Regions from separate parts of the Bradyrhizobium sp. WBAH42 genome, predicted to be linked through region 2. Evidence: riboswitches for the same ligand, from Rfam matches in the RefSeq annotation. Region 2 holds a riboswitch; the other holds the start of a gene.

Region 1 (10,209 bases), 4.1 Mb from region 2:
GCCCGTGCGGTTAGCCGGTAGGTATCTTCAGTATAGACGTGAAAACTCACGCGCACGCCATTGACCCAAGAAAAAGCCTCATAACACCTATTTTGAGGTAAGCTCCAGAGGCGCGCCCCGCTTTCAAAAGAAAAGCTTACTCGCTAAGCCCAATACGCGATGCCCCCTGGTCTGGTCGCTTTAAGCAACTTTTTCGACGCATCGGCCACATCCTGCCCGAAGCTTCCGAAGAACGGTTCAGCATAAGATAGCGGCGTCGACTAGGAGTGTGAGGAGATCTCAACCGCCTTGGACAAGTACGAGATCAAACGACGTCGGTGGTAACCACGCTGTTGTACATCTTGACGAATGACGTCGCTCACGGAACGAACCGCCCGCCTCTTTCTCTTCCAATTGCCGTCCAATCCCGGCGGGATCCCAAAGCCTGTCGGGACGACCAAAAGATCGTGTCTTCGGTTCAAATAGATATCGAACATGTGGTATCTCTTGTCGCGCGAGCGTAGATCGGCCGTTCATCGGTCTGGTGACATTGAAGCAACAGTCTCCCTTAAAGTCACTGGACGATCAAATGACATTCGAAAGCTCCATCCTGATACGTCAAGACCATCACGGGCACGATGGTGCAAGATCTGAGCGTGTTCACGTCCCAACTTACGTCCGCTGAGAGGCGCGCTCGACGAGCGTCGACCTGAAACGTGCGAGAGTACATCTAATTTTACTCAGCTACTTTGCGGCTCTGCGGCGCTTACGCTACAGTTTTTGGTTCTGGCAACTAGTTGATGCAGTATAACTTTGACAAGTTCTAACGAGCACACCTTCGCCAGCTATCAGGCTCCCAAAGCAATGGCTTTACGAGCCGCCGCCTCCGGTACTAGTCGAAGTAATCCTTGGACCCGTCTTCGCGGACCGCATCGACAGTAAAGCAATCCCCCCGGCAAAGATCCACCTATGGCGCTGCCGAGCCGGGATGACCGGAAAGCGATTGTGTTCAAGGATCCTGGCCAGTTCGGGGCCCGCGTCTTTGACTAAAACGAACGTCAGGAGGGACCGAAAGGACGTTGATATCTATGTAGAGGCCGGACAACAGCAGGTCGTCATCGTCGCAAGCTGGGGAATTAGTTTTGAATGGTTCGGGCGCGACTATCACTTGCGCATTGCTTCTGGCAAATAGTCGGTCATCGCTCGAGACCGCACCAACAGAAGGCTCATCGGTCGATGCACGATCACGTTAAGCTCCCGCAACGTGTCCCCAATTGCTTCGACGTGCTCATTCAGTTCGTCGACATAGCGGTCCTCGATCCCGTGGCGGACCGGTGCGCGAGCTCACGCACCTGCTGCCGCCGACGAGAGAACGCGGATAATACCAGTCCGAGCGAAGCTCAAGATTGTTATAAAGGAATAAGTCGCAAGAGAGTTCGCGATCATGAGCCGCATGATTAGTGGCCGTACCCACCACAACTTCCTTCAATCTCGACCACTCGTCGTACGAATCTAAAGTCACGCTTACCCGTATCGGCCGTGCGTTCAGGCTTCATAGACCGACTGCCGAGTCCGATCAAGACGCGAGCGTAGGATACAGTCTCATAGGCACGCTCGCCGAATACGTTATCGCGGGCAAGCAAGCCGTCCATGCTAATGGCGATGCTATGGACTGGCGAGCACGCCGGTGAACGTCGCGGCCGTGAATAGCCTTGGTCGGTGCTGAAGATGTCGCGCTTCCGTGGAAAACTCAGGAAGTGCGAAACCCTTGCTTACTCAGGCCGTCCTTGCGGGATGCTCGAAAGGCTGATGTGGACGGATTAGCTAAGGCAGGTGGGGTTCGAAGCTCCAATACATCGGCGAATATTGTCCAATCGCGGACACTCTTTTGCTTGCAAAATTCAGCCTCCGCCTGCTGAGCAGCAGCACTCAGGGAGGCGGCATCGACCTTGAATGCTGCCTGGCACGCACGATGCTCGCCGCCGGTATCGTCACAAACGGTCTTAATAAACCGAACATTAAATGAAGGCATGCCCCTCGCTTCCCGTGGTTCGCTTATCAACTATTCTGCCATTCGCATCGCGAGTATTTGATCTGCCTCAAGTAGCCCCCCAAGAGGTCTGTCCGCCCATCCAAAGATCGATCAGATGTAACGGCGCGGCACGAGCCGCTTGCGCGCGCAGATTTCTTATATACGCCGGCGAGGGACTATGCGCGCAGGCGATCGTGCGGCAATCAGGCCAGGAACCCCGTCTTCCATCCGACGGTCCACCAGCCGCCCCCACGGTAAGCCGATCATAAGGATTGTCGCAGCCCACGTTTCGATGAGCCCAGGTCCAGGACTCCAGTGCCGAGACCTAAAGGTGGGATCAGCCCCGACAAGGCTACCGACGATGAAGGCGAACAATCGTTTGACCATCCGTGTGCACGGAGCAATGAGGAACAATGCTGCCGTAGCCCATGGAGCGTGAGTTGCGCCTCAAATCAACACGCTGGCGTGCTGCAGAGAGTGCGATGGATTCGCGCATGCCCGAGTTCGGACATGTGCACTGCCACGCGGGGGTTTGCGGCACGTTGCGGCCGCTCGAGGTCAACCACTCCCGGACGAACGAGGCTTTTGACCCGCATCAATGCTACGACGGCTGTGTCCTGATAGAGTTGATCTTCTAGTAAGGTCAGACGCATGGCAGAAAGAACGACTTGAGCCCATGATGCTCTCATGTCCAAGCACCAGCCATCACTTTTTAGGACTCCTTTCGGGCGCAGCCGAGCCGCGGGTTGATGACCTACACATGATAAGTTGCGCCGCTTGCGATGGCGTCTACTTTATCGACCTGCGGACAGGCCCGATTATGGGCTCCGAGCAACGCTACGTCCCTCCTATTGGTGTCAACCGAATCCAGCGTCTTCGCGCTCTCGCTGGAGCACGTGCTACGCGCGCGAGAGCGCGGCTGAAGTCGCCCGCACTCCACGGGATGACGCCGCAGAACACGGAGCTATCTCACCAACAAGGGACCTGACATGACAGAAACCCGGGCCATTTACCCCGCCACAAGCCAGATTGCTGGAGCTGCAGACCAGTTTAGTTCGTGCAGAACAGTTACAAATAGCAACAGCCGAGGCCTTGAGCTGCCCCAGATCCATTCGACGGAGCTCAGGCCTTGTTTCCCGGCGAAAATCCAAATATTCGCGAGCGGACAGTGTTCCGGACCAACGATGCCACCGACTGCCCTCTGCCGCGGCTCACGCCATCAAGACCGCGCGCCGTCCGGTCGAATCGCGCAGAGCCTGCTCGCGCGGACGCCAAGCGATGTTCGTAATGTTCACAAGGTTGTCTGAATTTGTCAGCTCGCAGCGATGAACTTTGTTCAGGATCAAATGGCGATTTGATCTGGGAGCGGCTCGAAATCATGCCGCCCTTCGATCAGGATCTGGAGATTGCCGTGATCGAGGGGAATTCAATTCACCGGGTGGTCTTTCCCTGCCGCCGGGCGTTCGGCGGATGGATCAACGCGAATACCGGAGAGCACGTCGCCGTGCAGCCGACGCATTGGCGTATCTGGCTCGGATAGCGACGGCGATCCTGCACAATAGATTGGTGTGAGTTGAAGCAGGAATTGGCTTCGGCGCCCTCTCGTCGGGCACTATGTGGGGTCCATCGAATGAGAGCGCCTGACGGGGAAACATGTGCGAGCGGACCGATGAGAAGCCCCTTGCGGTGACGTCCGGCATCACCCCTCTCATTGTTGTCGCAACCGTTCCCACTCTTCTTATGAGCGACACCACGGCGTAGATTTTGTCTCTCAGACCAAGCGATCGCTTAGCACGGCATAAGGAGCTACGATAAACGTATCGATGTGTGTTCATATTCTCGGCCAATGCTCTCGCCTTGGTGAACCGTCGGCTATTCTCTTTTGGCCAAGTAACGCGAGCCGTCAGCGTCGTTTCTCCGGGTGCACATCCGTTCCAACCATCAACTGGGGCCAAGCACTTTTTGTTGGCCCCAAGTCTTGCCGCGAGATTATGGAGCGCGGTATTGACCACAAGCGAGTAGCTTGGTCGAGAACAGACCGAGCGCCGGATCAATGATTTTGCGGGGACGATGCAGCGCGCAGTTCGCGGGCGGCAGCGACCATGTTGGTTATCGCAGGCCGCACCTCCTCCCATTTGCGCGTTTTTAAGCCGCAGTCCGGATTGACCCAGAGCTGTGATTCTTGCAAACGCGTCCGAGCCAGCACCATCAGCTCCTTCATTTCGCTCACCTCGGGAACGCGTGGAGAGTGGATGTCGTACACGCCAGGTCCGATTTGATTTGGGTATTCGTACTTGCTGAATGCGCCCAGTAGTTCCATTTTCGATCGCGACGTCTCGATCGAAATGACATCCGCATCCATTGCAGCGATCGCACCGATGATGTCGTTGAACTCGGAGTAGCACATATGTGTATGGATTTGCGTCTGATCGGTAACGCCTGATGAGCAGATGCGGAAGCACTCTCCGGCCCAATCGAGATAGGCCTTCCACTCCGATCGGCGCAAGGGCAATCCTTCGCGAAGTGCAGCTTCGTCGATCTGTATCATGCCCGCACCGGCATTCTCGAGGTCGCGCACTTCGTCGCGGATCGCAAGCGCAAGCTGACGGCAGACCTCGCTCCTAGGAATATCATCGCGAACAAACGACCAGTTCAGGATCGTCACCGGTCCGGTCAACATCGCCTTCATTGGCTTGCTAGTTAGTGATTGCGCGTAACGCCACCAGTCCACAGTGATCGGCTTCGACCGCACTACATCGCCAAACAGGATCGGGGGCCGGACGCAGCGCGAACCATAAGACTGTACCCATCCCTTCCTGGTAAATAGGAAGCCGGCGAGTTGCTCGCCAAAGTACTGCACCATGTCATTGCGCTCAAACTCGCCGTGCACGAGGACGTCAAGACCGATGTCCTCCTGCCAACGTACGGCGCGGGCTATCTCCTCCTTGATGAACCTATCGTATTGCTCGTCGCTCAGCGCGCCTCGCGCATGCGCCGCCCGAGCATTTCTGACTTCTGTGGTCTGAGGAAACGATCCGATCGTGGTGGTGGGAAAAGCTGGTAGTCCAAAGCGTGCCCTTTGGATCTCGGAACGACGTGCAAACGGACTTGCGCGCCGGCGCATCGTCTGGTCGATTGCGCTCATCCGGGCAGCGACATTGGCATCATGGATCTTCGGCGAAGTCCGGCGGGCAGTCGCAGCGCATTCCGAATCGGCAAGAGCGAGCCCGACATTTTGGTCGCCAGCGAGTGCTCGCGCCAGGATCGCAAGCTCACGCATCTTCTGAACAGAGAAAGCAAGCCAGCTCTTGACGTCGGACGTGAGCCCGGTCTCGAGTTCAACATCGACCGGCACATGAAGCAGCGAGCAGGATGGAGCGAGCTGTACACGGTGCTTGCCGAGCTTCGCAATCGCGGGCTCCAACCGCCGACGGAGCGACGACAGGTTCGATCGCCACACATTCCGGCCGTCGATGACACCGAGCGACGTGACGAGATCTCTTCGACCGACAGCAATGATCTGATCCAACAACTCTGGCGCTCGAACCAGGTCAACGTGCAGACCCGAGACTGGGAGCCTCAAGGCGGTATCCAAATTGTCGCCTAGGCCGCCGAAATAGCTGGCAACCATGATCTTGATAGCCGGTCCCTCTTTTGCGAAACGGTTATAAGCATGTAGCAGTGCTTTTGGTACCGCTTCGTTCAGATCAAGGACCAGGCAGGGCTCGTCAAACTGAACCCAACTTGCCCCTCGTTCGGCCAATTCATGCAGAACCTCAATATAGATCGGCATCAAATCATCTAGTAGGGATAGGGGCTGGAACGCGCCATCGGCACTCTTGCCGAGTTTTAGGAATGTGACGGGCCCGATCAGGACAGGGCGGGTCTGAAAGCCGAGAGCCTTTGCTTCCTCATACTCTTCGATGGGTTTGCGAGAGCAAAGTCTGAACGCCTGTCCCTTGTAAAACTCGGGAACCATGTAGTGGTAGTTGGTATCAAACCACTTAGTCATTTCCTGCGCGGGTGCGCCAGACCCCCGCTGGCGGAGACCGCAACTCGTATCCTGGTCGTCGCATTGTGATCCGCGAGCCATGGCGAAGTACGTCTTGAGGGAAACGTAGTCTCCTTTCGAGGCGTAGATCTCCGGGATAGCACCAACCATGACACTTGTATCGAGCACCTGATCATACAGCGAGAAGTCATTCGACGGAATGATCGTGACGCCGAGAGATTTCTGACGAGCCCAGTTCGCTGCGCGCAGCCCGGATGCGTCCTCGAGCAATTGCTGTTCGCTGATCTTTCCCGCCCAGTAGCTTTCGAGAGCGAATTTGAGCTCACGCCTTGGACCGATGCGTGGCGTCCCGAGCGTAGCAACCGGAAGAGAGAGAAGAGACATAGTGTTAACCCCTGTTGGGGACAAAGGCCATGGCGGACGCAGGCAGAGGAAGTCGCGCATGCGACGGCTGCTTGGCGCACCACCGAGACACCCCGCCCGTGGACCAATACATCGTCGGGGCAGGTCTCCTGGCTTGCTGGTCATCGCTGCTGTCCGGCCTTCCCGAAGCCGTGCTGGCTTCAGTGACATCGTTGGACAGTAGCTCGCCGCTCACAGTTGCGGGGGCAGCGCCGGCATTTGCACCGGCTTCCCTCTTAGCTCCGGATCAAGTGGGATTCGGAGAACCTCGACGACTTGGATTATCGACAGGAGGACTCTTCCGTCAACCTCTCAGATCATGTGCCAAGCTAATCTGCGACATCTAGGCGAATAACCGTGCCTTTCTATGAGCAGCGCAATCTAGCAACATACGGGACGAGCAGGTTGATTTGCGTGCTAACCAGACTTCAAAGTTCATCGATTAAGCCGGCTTCCTGTCGCCAGCCATCATGTAGGCCGCACGCCGACGCCAACGATCGCGTACCAGACGGTTCAATGACGGCAAACGCACTTGAAAGGATCCACAAACTGCGGCCGATACACTGAATGGAAACATCGAAGCGTGCGCAGGTTGGAAAGTCGACAAGAGGGACATAAAACCCGTGCAACTCTCCGCCCTCTCCCTGGCACAAAGAATGCAAGCCGCTCGACATACCCAGTCTCTCTTGCTGGGTATGTCCAGCTCAGCCAATTGAAGCTGTCGCGGGCTAGGGAAGTTAGCGGCGCGTGACATAGAGGGGAGCGGCTGCCCGCGCGGGATAGCCACGGGTGCCCCGTCGCCTCTCCGTAAACTTCTTGCGCCCGCTCATAGCAGCTTCAAGGTTGCCCGCTTTGAAAGATGTACGGATGAAACGCGATAGGCCGAGAGTTATGAAGAGAATGTCGGGAAGACCCGCGCTATGGCTTGCCCTGGGCGGACTTCTAATGTGCCTAGCCTGGCCGGCTGCCATGAGCAACACCATTGGCGCCAGCGACAACCCACTTGTCGAAAGACTCAAGTCAACGTGGCGAGCGCAAGATGGTGAGACGATAGAACAAATCCTCTCCAATGTCTCGAAGGTGGCACAGTTCGTCCCTCAGATGTGGGGGGTCGTTGAACTTGGCGAAAACGACTATGTTTTCGTTTCGTGGACCCGGCACCGAAACAACAAATCAGACGAACAGTACGCTATCACCTGGAAAGTCGCGCTCGACGGTACGATTGAGCTTGCGTCAACCTATGCGAAGCCGATGGAATTGGGCTGGCGTGCCCTAGCGCTCTCGTTGATCGCCAAAGAAGTCGCAGATGGTGAAAGGGACGCAAACCTTAGCTTTCTGCATGATCCAAGTAACTTCAACTTTGTGACTACGCCGCAAGGCCGGCTCGGCGATCTTCTGCGGCAGGGCCGATGCACTATCATTGAACCTGTTGGGGTAGACTACTTACCCAAGCAGAATGACAAGCCGAACGAGAAAGGCGATCTATGGCGCATTCTGCTCTTGGTGAATTGCGATATCCAAGGACCACGTTATTTTACACACAACGGGGTCATCACTTTCGAGAAGAGCGAAGGCCAAGATTGGGAGCCACAATCCTCTTTTGCCAAGCGCATCGCGAAATTTCCTCCGGGCTCCTGGTTTCAACGGACCGAGCCAAAGGAAGAGGAAGACTTAGGGGACCGAAGGCCTTAGTAGACGGCCGGGCAGAGCAACATCGCACCGCAGCTGCCGTACGGTCGAAAGCCTCGTACCAACTGCAAGACATACCCGCTCCGCAGTTGCGTTGCTTACGGCTCCGCAATAGTCCGGCTGCCCTTCTCGCAGCAGTTCGGCCTGCCCTACGAAAGGTCAAGCAGCATGATACTTTTCCGCCAGGTGTCGAGCTCAGCGGCGCGTACTAGTTTGCGACTGGTTTGCCCGCCTGCACTCCACCCAGTGAGAGCAACCAGGTTGCGGGGGACTAGCTCTCCTGCATTCTTCGCTAGAGCGCTTGGGGATGCGTCCGACCCGAGCCGATGAGGCGTGCGCTCCGCACATCGCGTAGCTGCGTGACATACGCAGGAGCGTGAACGTAGCGACGCCCGGCACTAGGGACCGACGCTGAAACGAAACGGGCTAGGAAGTTACACTGGTAGCAAGCCCGGCACACCCGCTGAGCGCCTACTCACCGCAGGGCGAAAGCTCCGGAGATGTACAGAATGTCGAGCGCCAAACTGACTCGGCCTAGATTTCCTCGCGCTCATTCGTCTGCACGTCATAGACCCGGATCGTAAGCTTGGGAAACCGCTTCTTTAATTCTGCTCCACCTGCCGTGGCACCGTCTTTGGTTGCGAATTCGGCTCTGAGTTGGCCATCTACTTCAAGCGCGTAAGATGAGACTGTTACTTCCCGAACGACTGCCACCATGTCATTCCCATTATGTAGTGAGGTACTTAAGAATGATGTGTAGCTTGAGTCGGCTAACCGCACCAGAGCTATTCGCCACGAGTGCGCGATGGGCAATCGCGTATCGTGGACTGTATCCTCACACTGAATTGCATCAGGATGGCGCTCGCGATTGTCCGAACACGTGGGCAGCTTGCGCACGTCCGGAGCGCACACGGCAAAGCGCGGCTCCATATCGCAACCGTTCCAAGTCCTGGAGCAAACGGGCGCTGATGCCGGCCTTCCTGGGTAGGCCACTCGAGATCGTGGGGAACCGTCACGACCGAAGAGCGGCCGCCCGTAGCGCCGACGAGTCATAAACAATTCAGTTCTTGTAAAAGCGTATGGGCGGTAGCAGCAACGACCTACGGTGCAGCGCGGAGGACCAAATGCCACAATGCGATTGATAGCAACGATCATCTGGCTCGGTGTAAGAAGGCGTCGGATTTCCGCGCTTTGCTCGAACAAGAACGCTTGATTTACGCAGCGAGCATCGAGGCTGAACTCCGCCACGTAATTGTCTACACGGACAGAGCGAGCCAGACCAGATCATTTTGCAGATCTTTGTCGTGACAATACTTTGGGGCGAACTCGTCGTGCTCGTCGGCACGGTCTAGTTTGCCAATAGGAGTCGTAAGTAACAATAGCAAGGTTGCTCGTCCACCCCCAACGCCGCCGCGAGCGCCGACGCTTCATTAGTCGCTCACTTTTTGCAAAGGGTGCGCACAGCGTTTCGAGGCTCCGGGTTTGTCCAGCGCCGCGAGTACGGCGCAAAGCCGACGAGACTCTCCTCCCAGGTTCAGAGGGTCACAGTACGCTCCCAGTGAGAAGAACCGCCGATGCTCGAGTGATACCGCCGCACGCACCAGAAGAAATCTCTTGATCCTTACGCAGCGTCAGGTCGTAGGTTTGAACTCACGCCAAGCTCTCATAAAGCACACATCGAAATACGCCGGCTGGACGGACCTCTGCCATCGAGCAGTCGGATCGCACCGTATCGTGCGTGAACATGGATCAGGAGCGAAAGGTTATTGTCGGGATGACGCACCGCGGAATCATGTTCGCATTGTTCGTTCTCATCACATCTCCGGTCTACGCCGCGACACTCAGCGGTGTTCCGCGCATCCTCGACGCCAATACGATCGAGATCGAAAGAACGAACGTTCGGCTCCTAGGCATCGAAGCTCCTGAGACGGATCACATTTGTCTCGACGCACAAGGCCGGAAATGGGCCTGCGGCCTAGCTGCTCGCGACGAGCTTATCAAGCATTCGAATGGGCGCACGTGGGTTTGTCATACCCAAAGAGTCGATGAGTATCGGCGAGCCCTCGGTAGCTGCTTCATCGAAGGCGAGGATGTG
Region 2 (10,209 bases):
GGGATGTCCAGGAGGCTGCGGAGCTCGATGCGCTCGCGGGTGCGGACCTCGCCATCGTGGTCAATCCCAACAATCCCGACGGTCGACGTCATGCGCCGAAGGACTTGCTGGCATTGCTCCGGCGCGTCGGCCACCTCGTCATCGACGAGAGCTTTGCCGATGCCGATCCGCAATTGTCGCTTGCGCCCGACGCGGATCGGCCGGGACTATTGGTGCTGCGGTCCTTTGGAAAGTTTTATGGGTTGGCCGGCCTGCGACTCGGCTTCGCAATCGGTGATGCCGCCGATATCGACAGGCTTGCCGCGATGTCGGGCCCATGGCCTGTTTCAGGCGCGGCGATCGAAATCGGCTGCCGAGCCTTGCGCGATAAGGCCTGGGCCGAGGCGACGTCGGCGCGGCTCGCGCGCGACTGTCGTCGTCTCGACGCGATGGCGCATTCGCAAGGCTGGCGGCTGATCGGCGGCACACCGCTGTTCCGCTTGTACGAAACGCCTGACGCGCAGACCGCGCAAGAGAGGCTCGCGCGCGCCCACATCTGGTCCCGTGTCTTCGCGCAACAGCCCACATGGCTGCGCCTCGGGCTTCCCGGCAGGGAAGCCGAATGGACGCGCCTGGCTGAGGCCCTAGCGCGCTAGCGCGAGCAGGCCTTCGACGTCGAGATGGACTTCGATGTGATCGGCCAGCGCCTCGAGCGCGCTTTCGACCCGGTCGTGATAGGGTTCCTCGCCTGCGGGAATGTCGAGCTTGGCGAGGTATGCCTTGCGGAAATCATCCGACGTGAACAGGCCGTGCAGATAGCTGCCCTGCACGCGTCCGTCGCGCGAGATGGCGCCTTCGGGCTCGCCGCCCAGCTTCGCGAAGGGGCGGGCGCGATCCGGGCCGTCGGTGCGGCCGATGTGAATCTCGTAGGCCTGGATCGGCTGATCCGTCGCGGCGTGCACGGCCGCAACGCGCGTGAGGGTTTTTTGCGGGCTCATCACCGTCTCGACATCGAGAAGCCCGAGGCCCGGCGTGTCGCCCGCAGGTCCCTCGATGCCCTCGGGATCGGCGACGCTGCGGCCCAGCATCTGATAGCCACCGCAGAGGCCGAGCACATGGCCGCCCCTGCGGTGGTGCGCGAGGAGATCGATGTCCCAGCGTTGCGCGCGCAGGAAGGCGAGGTCGCCGCGGGTGGATTTGGAACCGGGGACGATAACGAGGCGCACGTCGCCCGGGATTGCTTCGCCTGGGCGCACCATTACGAGATCGACGCCCGGTTCGAGCTTGAGAGGATCGAGATCGTCGAAATTGGCGATCCGCGACAGTGCGAGACAGGCGATCTTGCATTGACCGGGCTTGCGTGCGTCGCGCAGGCCGAGCGCATCCTCGGCCGGCAGCTCGCCGGCACGCGCGAACCAGGGCAGCACGCCAAGACCACGCCATGCGGTCTTTTGCTCGATCAGCCTGTAACCGTCGTCGAACAGCGTGGGGTCGCCGCGGAACTTGTTGATGACGAAGCCGGAGATCATCGCGGCGTCGTCGGGATCGATCACCGTCTTGATGCCCACCAGTTGGGCAATGACCCCGCCGCGATCGATGTCGCCCACCAGCACGACCGGCACATCCGCCTTGCGGGCAAAGCCCATATTGGCGATGTCGGACTTGCGCAAATTCACCTCGGCCGGACTGCCGGCGCCCTCGACCAGCACCAGATCGGCCCGCGCCTTCAAGCGTTCGAAACTCTCGAGCACCGCGCCCATCAGCGACGGCTTCATCGCCGCGTATTCGCGCGCGCGTGCGGTCGCGATGCGCTTGCCATGGACCACGACTTGCGCGCCGACATCGGTCTCGGGCTTGAGCAGCACCGGGTTCATGTCGGTGTGCGGCTCGACACCGGCGGCGAGCGCCTGCAATGCCTGGGCGCGGCCAATCTCGCCGCCATCGACGGTGACGGCGGCGTTGTTCGACATGTTCTGCGGCTTGAACGGCAGCACCCGCAGACCACGGCGCGTGAAGGCGCGCGCGAGGCCGGCGACGATGAGCGACTTGCCCACGTCCGAGCCGGCCCCCTGGATCATCAATGCGCGTGCCATCGTGCCTTCAGAACTCGACGCCGGCCTGCGCCTTGATGCCGGAACGGAACGGATGCTTGACCAGCGTCATCTCGGTGACGAGGTCGGCGATCTCGATCAGCTCGTCCTTGGCGTTGCGCCCGGTGAGCACGACATGCGTCATCGCAGGCTTCTGCGTCGTCAGGAACTCCACCACCTCGGCAATGTCGAGATAGTCGTAGCGGAGCGCGATGTTGATCTCGTCGAGCACGACCATACGCAAGTTCGCGTCAAGGATCAGCTCCTTGGCTTTCTCCCAGCCGGCACGTGCGGCGGCGATGTCGCGGGCACGGTCCTGCGTCTCCCAGGTGAAGCCTTCGCCCATCGCGTGGAACTGGCAGAGATCGCCGAAATGGCCGGTGAGCAGGCGCCGTTCGCCGGTATCCCAGGCGCCCTTGATGAATTGCACCACCGCGCAAGGGAAGCCATGCGCGACGCAGCGAACGATCATGCCGAAGGCCGAGGAGGATTTTCCCTTGCCCGCGCCGGTATGGACGATGATCAGGCCCTTTTCGCCGCTCTTGGTCGCCATGATCTTGTCGCGGGCGGCCTTCTTCTTCGCCATTTTCTGGGCGTGCCTGATGTCGGTATCCTCGGCTGATTGGGTATCCGGTTCAGACGTCATGGGACCCGGTCCTTCGGCTTGACAAGTGGCGGCCACCGGCAAATGGTGGCCCGGCGTTGGTTCCTGTCCTATGACAGGCGAAGAGGGAATGCGATAGGGTCCGAATCGGCAAGATTTGGATCCAAACTGCAGCCGCCCCCGCGACCGTGACCGGAGAGATGCCCGAAGCCACTGATTCCTTTCGGAATCGGGAAGGCGGGGATCGAAGGGCCAAAACCCTGCTCCGCAAGCCGGGAGACCTGCCAGCGCGGACGAGTTTTGGACCGGCGGACGGGGTGTTCCGCGACGGGGAAGCGGGCCTTCAGGAGAATGGTCCGTGCGCCTCATCGCCTCCCGCTGTTATCTGGAAGAGGCGATGACCGTCACACTTCATGTCTGCATCACCTGCCGCGCCGGCCAGACGCTGGGCGAGGGCGAGACGACGCCCGGCAAGCGCCTGCACGGCGCGATCCTCGAGGCCGGCGTGCCGGAGGGCGTCAGCGTGGTTCCCGTCGAATGCCTGTCGGCCTGCAGCCAGGGCTGCTCGGTCGCGCTCAGCGCACCCGGCCGCTGGTCCTATGTCTATGGTCGCCTGTCCGATGCGAACGCGCAGGACGTGGTCGCAGGCGCCGCTGCCTACGCTGCCGCGCCCGATGGCATCGTGCCCTGGCGCAGCCGTCCCGAAATCTTCCGCAAGCAGTCGCTTGCCCGCATTCCCCCCATTGCCGTCGTGCCGGAGGCCGCTGAATGAACTCGCTCGCAAAAGTCCCGGTTACGGTGGTCACCGGTTTCCTCGGCTCCGGCAAGACGACGCTGATCCAGCATCTGCTCAGCAATGCCGGCGGCAAGAAGCTCGCGGTGCTCGTCAACGAGTTCGGCAGCGAGGGCGTCGACGGCGAGATCCTGAAATCCTGCGCCGATGCGAACTGCCCGGAGGAGAACATCGTCGAGCTCGCCAATGGCTGCATCTGCTGCACGGTGGCCGATGATTTCATTCCGACGATGGAGCAATTGCTGGCGCGGCCGGTGCGGCCCGATCACATCCTGATCGAGACCTCGGGACTGGCATTGCCGAAGCCGCTCTTGAAGGCGTTCGACTGGCCGGAGATCCGCTCGCGCATCACGGTCGACGGCGTGATTGCGCTGGCCGACGCCGAGGCTGTCGCGGCCGGCCGCTTCGCGCCGGATCCGGCTGCGGTCGAAGCGCAGCGCGCGGCGGACGAAAATCTCGATCACGAGACGCCGCTGTCGGAGGTGTTCGAGGATCAGATCGCCTGTGCCGACATCGTGCTGCTGACTAAGGCCGACCTTGCGGGCACCGCGGGCATCGAAGCCGCAAAGGCCGCGATCACCGCCGAGATGCCGCGCCGCGTGCCGATGCTGCCGGTCACAGACGGCGCGATCGATGCGCGCGTCATCCTCGGTCTCGGCGCTGCCGCCGAGAACGATCTCGCCGCGCGCCCCTCGCATCATGACGGCGAGGAAGAGCACGAGCATGATGATTTCGCCTCCGTCGTGATCGACCTTCCGGAGGTGGCGGATATCGAGGCGCTGGTCGCATCGGTGCAGAAGCTGGCGCGCGAGCAGAACGTGCTGCGGGCCAAGGGCTACATCGCGGTCGCTGGCAAGCCGATGCGGCTGTTGCTGCAGGCGGTCGGTGAGCGCGTGCGCCACCAGTTCGACAAGCCATGGGGCGCGGGTCTCAGGCAGTCAAAACTCGTCGTGATCGGCGAGCATGGCGATATCGACGAGGCTGCCATCAAGGCAGGACTGGGAGTCTGATGCACGTCGTCTTCCGCGAGAGCCGCGGTCTCGAGGAGACCGCGACGCCAAGAGACATCGGCCAGGACCCGGCCGATCTCGTGGTGCTCTCGTATTCGGATTCCGACCTTGCCGCGTTTGCGGCCGGCTGGCGGCGCGGCCGAGGAAGCCTGCCGTCGTTGCGGCTCGCCAATCTTGCCGAGCTGCGTCATCCGCTGTCGGTCGACACCTATATCGAGCGCACGCTGTCGAAGGCGCGCGGCATATTGGTGCGCCTGATCGGCGGGGAATCCTATTGGGCGTATGGGCTCGCGGCGCTCCAGCAACTCGCGAAAGAGCGCAACATCGTGCTCGCCGTGCTGCCGGCGGACGGCCGCGACGACACGCGGCTGGATGCGTACTCGACCCTGCCGGTCTCGACGCTGCGTCGGCTCAAGGTGCTCTGCGACACTGGCGGCCCAGTCGCAGCGCAAGCCGCGATCGCGCAGCTCGCGCTGGCCTCCGGCCTTTATGCCGGCCCGGTCATCGGAGAGATGACCGTGCCCGAGATGGGATTCTATGATCCCGTACGCGGTGTCATCGCTGCGCCTGCGGGCGGCGAGGGGAAGCCGCGCGCATTCGTGACGTTCTATCGCTCCTATCTCACGGCCGCCGATACCGGGCCGGTTGACGCGTTGATTGCCGCGCTGCGCGAGAAGGGATTTGACGCCTACGGCGTGTTCGTCACCTCGCTGAAGGCGCCAGGCGTTGCAGACTGGCTGCGCGCGCATCTGGCGCAACATCCTGCGGCGGCGATCGTCAATGCGACGGCGTTTTCGGCCCTTGGCGATGACGGCACGACGCCATTCGATGCCGCGTCCTGTCCGGTGTTCCAGGTCGCGCTCTCCACTGCGCGGCGTGAGGACTGGGCGGAATCGCTGCGCGGCCTCTCGCCCGGCGATCTCGCGATGCACGTCGTGCTGCCCGAAGTCGACGGCCGCCTGTTCGCCGGTGTGGTGAGCTTCAAGTCCGCTGGGGAGCGCGATCCCGATCTGCAGTTCTTGCATCTGGCGCACAGGGCCGACGAAGAGCGCGTCAACGCCGTTGCCGCGCGCGTCGCGGCCTGGCGGCGCCTCGCGGAGAAGCCGATCAGTGAGAAGCGGCTGGCGATCGTGCTCTCGAACTATCCGGGCCGTCCGCATCAGATCGCGCACGCCGTTGGTCTCGATGCGCTGGCGTCGGTCGAGGCGTTGATCTCCGATATCGCGGAGGTCGGCTTCGACGTTGCGTCGGTCGATGCGCTCGGCGAGAAACTGTTGAAGCAGAGCTTGAATTGGAGCGTCGCGGATTATCGGGCGGCGCTCTCGTGTCTCCCGCAATCCTTGCAGGACGATCTTGCGCGCGCCTGGGGCGCGCCGGATGACGATCCGAGCTGCCGCGATGGCGTATTCCATTTCGCCGGCATCGCGTGCGGCCGGTCGATCATCGCGGTGCAGCCCGAGCGTGGCGATGCCGCCTCGCGCGATGCCGACTATCACGATCTCGCCCGCACGCCACGCCACGCCTATGTCGCGTTCTATCTCTGGCTCAGGCAGCAAGGCTGCGATGCCGTCGTGCATGTGGGCGCACATGGCACGCTGGAATGGCTGCCGGGTAAATCCGTGGCGCTGTCGCGAGCGTGCTGGCCGGAAGCGCTGATCGGCGATCTCCCCGTCGTCTATCCCTTCATCGTCAACGATCCCGGCGAGGCCGCGCAGGCCAAGCGGCGCATCGGCGCGGTCACGATCGGCCATCTGCCGCCGCCACTTGAGACATCCGCGGTGCCGGAAGCTTTGCGCCGGCTCGAACGGCTGCTCGACGAATATTCGACCGCTGACGGTCTCGATCCCGCCCGTCGTCAGCGCCTGATCGCGGCGATCCGCGACGAGGCCCGTGCGGCCGGCCTCGAAGAGGATCTCGGCCTGGATGCATCGGCCGCGCCGGCCGAAGCGATTCCGCGGATCGATCGCTTCGTTTGCGACCTCAAGGAGAGCCAGTTCGGCGACGGCCTGCACGTGTTCGGCCGCGGCGCCTGCGGCGAAGCGGAGCGGGATGCGTTGCGTGCCGCGCTCGCCGGACAGCGCGTTGCACCGGGACCATCGGGCTCGCCCTATCGGGGTCGACAGGACGTGCTGCCGACGGGGCGCAATCTCTTCGCCGTCGACCCGCGGGCGGTGCCGACGCCGTCGGCGCATGCGCAAGGCATCAAGCTTGCTGAAGAGCTGCTGCGTCGTCACTTGCAGGATCACGGCGACTGGCCGAAAGGGCTCGTGGTCGACCTCTGGGGCTCGGCGACGATGCGTACCGCCGGTGAGGAGTTTGCGATGGCGCTGCATCTGGCCGGCCTTGCGCCGCGCTGGGATCATGCGTCCGGCCGCGTCACCGGCTACGACATCATCGCGCCGGCCGAGCTCTGCCGTCCGCGCATCGACGTCACGCTGCGCGTATCCGGCCTGTTCCGCGATGTCTTCGCGGGTCTGGCGCAATTGTTCGAAGCCGCCTCCGAAGCGCTTGCGTCGCGAGAAGAGGAGGGTGAGGAGAATCCGTATCGCCACCGCGCGTCCCGCGTGTTCGCGCCGCGGCCCGGACAATACGGCGTCGGGCTCTCGGCTATCCCGGATGCGTTCACGCCGGAGACGCGCGAGGCCGCCGGCGAAGCCTGGCTGTCGGCGTCGTCCTGGGCGTTCTCTGCCGATGGCGCGATGCAGCCGGATCGCGCAGGTATCGAACAGCGTCTCGCGTCCGCCGACGCTTTTGTCCATGTCCAGGACTTGCCCGAAACCGATCTGCTGCTCGCCGCCGATTATGCCGCGCATGAGGCAGGTGTTGCTGCGGCGGCCGCGCATCTCGGCGCCGTCGCGCCGTCGCTCTATCACCTCGATGCGACACGGCCCGGCGAGCCGCATGCGCGCACGCTGACGGAGGAGATCTCACGGGTCGTCAGGGCACGCGCGGCCAATCCGGCCTGGATCGCCGGCATGATGCGTCATGGCTTTCGCGGCGCCGCAGAGATCACCGCGACGCTGGAGCACATGGCCGCCTTCGCGCATCTCGCCGGCGCCGTGCCGCCGCACCTGTTCGACCTCTACTACGACGCGACACTCGGCAACGACGACGTCCGCGCCTTCATGGCGCACGAAAATCCGGCGGCGCTCGCAGCAATGGAAACCTGCTTCGCGCGTCTGCACGAAGCCTCGCTCTGGCGAACCCGCCGCAATTCGATTGCAGCGGCGCTAAAGGAGGCGTCATGAGCGCTTCCGCAGTCAAGGGCTGGTGTCCCGGCGCGCTGCGCCCGATGCAATCGGGCGACGGGCTCGTGGTGCGCGTCCGTCCGTTTGGGGGACGCCTTGAGGCGCCGCAAATCTCCGGGCTTGCGGAACTCGCCGAGCGCTTCGGCAATGGTCTGGTCGACGTCACGAGCCGGGCCAATCTACAGATCAGGGGCGTCAAGGAGGATGGCCATCGGCCGTTGCTCGACGGTCTTGCGCGACTGGCACTGCTCGACCCCGATGCTGATATCGAAGCCAGGCGCAACATCCTGGTGACGCCGTTCTGGAGCAACGGCGACGAAACGCAGTCGCTTGCGGCGGAGCTCGAGGAGGCGCTTGTCGATTCCGGCCTTGCGCTTCCCACCAAGTTCGGCTTCGCCATCGATGACGGACGGTCGCGCGTTCTCGCCGCCGATTCCGCCGACATCCGCATCGAGCGCGACCGCTCGGGCGGTCTCCTCGTGCGGGCCGACGGCGCCAAGCTCGGCCGCTCCGTCGATCGCGGCCAGGCTGTGAGCGCGGCGCTGGCGCTCGCAAGCTGGTTCATCATCTCCGGCGGTGCGAAGGACGGGCGCGGGCGCATGGCAGCCCACGTCGCATCCGGTGCCGTGTTGCCTCAATCGTTGCGCGGCGAGACCGAGCCGGCCCCCGTGATGGCCGCGGTGCGGCCCGGGCCCTATCCGCAAGGCGCGATGGTCGGTGTCGCGTTCGGGCAGATGCTGCACGCGACACTTCATCAATTCTCTGCCTGCGGCCATGCGCTGCGCATGACCCCCTGGCGGATGGTGCTCAGCGAGGGCAAGCGCGAGATGCCGAGCGGGGCGGGGCTCATCACCGAGCCCTATGACCCGGCGCTGCGCGTCATCGCCTGCAGCGGCGCGCCGCGCTGCCGCGAAGCCCATGCCGATACGCGCGCGCTGGCAGCAGCGCTGGCGCCGCGCATCGCCGCCGATGCGCGGCTGCACCTCTCCGGCTGCGGCAAGGGCTGCGCCCATTCCGGCGCGGCTGCGGTCACGCTGATTGCGACGCGTGCCGGGTTCGATCTCGTCCGAGACGGCTCGACCCGCGATGCGCCGGTCTTGCGCGGGCTGAGCGGCGCCGACATCGTCAGGGATCCCTCCATCCTGGTCGGAGGGAATTGATGCCGCACACTTACGAGACCGACGGCGTGGCGATCTACCGGCAATCTTTTGCGACCATCCGGGCCGAGGCCGATCTTGCGCGCTTTACGCCCGACGAGGAGCCGGTGGTGGTGCGGATGATCCATGCCGCCGGCATGGTCGGCCTGGAAGCGCATATCCGCTTCACGCTTGATATGGCGAAAGCCGCGCGCGCGGCCTTGCAGAAGGGCGCGCCGATCCTGTGCGACGCGCGCATGGTCTCCGAAGGCATTACGCGCGCAAGACTTCCCGCCGCTAATGCCGTGATCTGCACGCTCGGCGATCCGGCCGTGCCCGCGCTGGCGCAGTCCATGCGCAACACGCGCTCGGCCGCGGCGCTGGAGCTTTGGCGGCCGCATCTCGATGGCGCGATCGTCGCGATCGGCAATGCACCGACCGCGCTGTTTCATCTGCTCAACATGCTGGAGGATCGCGACTGTCCGCGGCCTGCGGTAATCATCGGCTGTCCCGTCGGCTTCGTCGGCGCGGCCGAGTCCAAGGCCGCGCTGATGGCCGATCCACCCGTGCCGGCGCTGACGGTCGAGGGCCGCCTCGGCGGCTCCGCCATCACGGTTGCTGCCGTGAACGCGCTGGCGAGCCGGAGCGAATAGAGATGGGACGCATCATCTGCTGCGGTCTCGGCCCCGGTGATCCTGATTTGATGAGCGTGCGTGCCGATCGCACGGTGCGCGGCGCCAGCCACGTCGCCTATTTCCGCAAGAAGGGCAGGCCGGGACAGGCGCGCCGCATCGTCGAGGGCATGCTGGCAGGCGGCGTCACCGAATATCCCATGGAATATCCTGTGACGACGGAGATCGCTTTCGACAGCCCCGAATACGTGCAGCTGCTCGCAGGCTTCTACGACGAATGGGCGGAGCGCCTTGCGCGGCTGTCGCGCGCGGTCGACGTCGTCGTGCTCTGCGAGGGCGATCCCTATTTCTATGGATCGTTCATGCATCTGCACACGCGCCTGCAGGGCCGCGTCGAGATCGAGGTGATCGCCGGCATTCCCGGCATGGTCGGTTGCTGGAACGGGGTCGGCCAGCCGATCGCGCTCGGTGACGACGTCACGACGGTGCTGATGGGGACGCTACCCCAAGACGAGCTCGAACGGCGCATGCGCGATTCCGATGCGCTGGTCATCATGAAGACCGGGCGCAATCTCGCAAAGGTGCGCCGTGCGCTCGCAGCCGCCGGGCGGCTGGACGATGCCTGGCTGGTCGAGCGCGGCACTATGCCGGGCGAGCGGGTGGTGCGGCTCGCCGAGATCGATGCGGCCGATTGTCCCTATTTCGCGATCGTGCTCG

Evidence for each region. Region 2 has a riboswitch for cobalamin ahead of DCG74_RS18515 (DUF1636 domain-containing protein). Riboswitches for the same ligand answer to the same signal wherever they lie in the genome.
Region 1: linked by a shared signal. The riboswitch ahead of metE (5-methyltetrahydropteroyltriglutamate--homocysteine S-methyltransferase) and the one ahead of DCG74_RS18515 (DUF1636 domain-containing protein) in region 2 are both predicted to bind cobalamin.

Annotation. Positions count from the first base shown of each region.
Region 1 is NZ_CP036533.1:8,051,870-8,062,078, reverse strand. Features, by position in the region: gene DCG74_RS37715 (hypothetical protein) at 1,730-2,011, opposite strand; gene DCG74_RS37710 (hypothetical protein) at 3,390-3,551, shown strand; gene metE (5-methyltetrahydropteroyltriglutamate--homocysteine S-methyltransferase) at 4,062-6,407, opposite strand; cobalamin riboswitch at 6,508-6,711, opposite strand; gene DCG74_RS37700 (nodulate formation efficiency C protein) at 7,395-8,117, shown strand; gene DCG74_RS37695 (thermonuclease family protein) at 9,928-10,209, shown strand, end outside.
Region 2 is NZ_CP036533.1:3,993,704-4,003,912, forward strand. Features, by position in the region: gene cobD (threonine-phosphate decarboxylase CobD) at 1-635, shown strand, start outside; gene DCG74_RS18505 (cobyric acid synthase) at 624-2,072, opposite strand; gene cobO (cob(I)yrinic acid a,c-diamide adenosyltransferase) at 2,080-2,715, opposite strand; cobalamin riboswitch at 2,756-2,977, shown strand; gene DCG74_RS18515 (DUF1636 domain-containing protein) at 3,071-3,445, shown strand; gene cobW (cobalamin biosynthesis protein CobW) at 3,442-4,476, shown strand; gene cobN (cobaltochelatase subunit CobN) at 4,476-7,724, shown strand; gene cobG (precorrin-3B synthase) at 7,721-8,884, shown strand; gene DCG74_RS18535 (precorrin-8X methylmutase) at 8,884-9,513, shown strand; gene DCG74_RS18540 (precorrin-2 C(20)-methyltransferase) at 9,516-10,209, shown strand, end outside.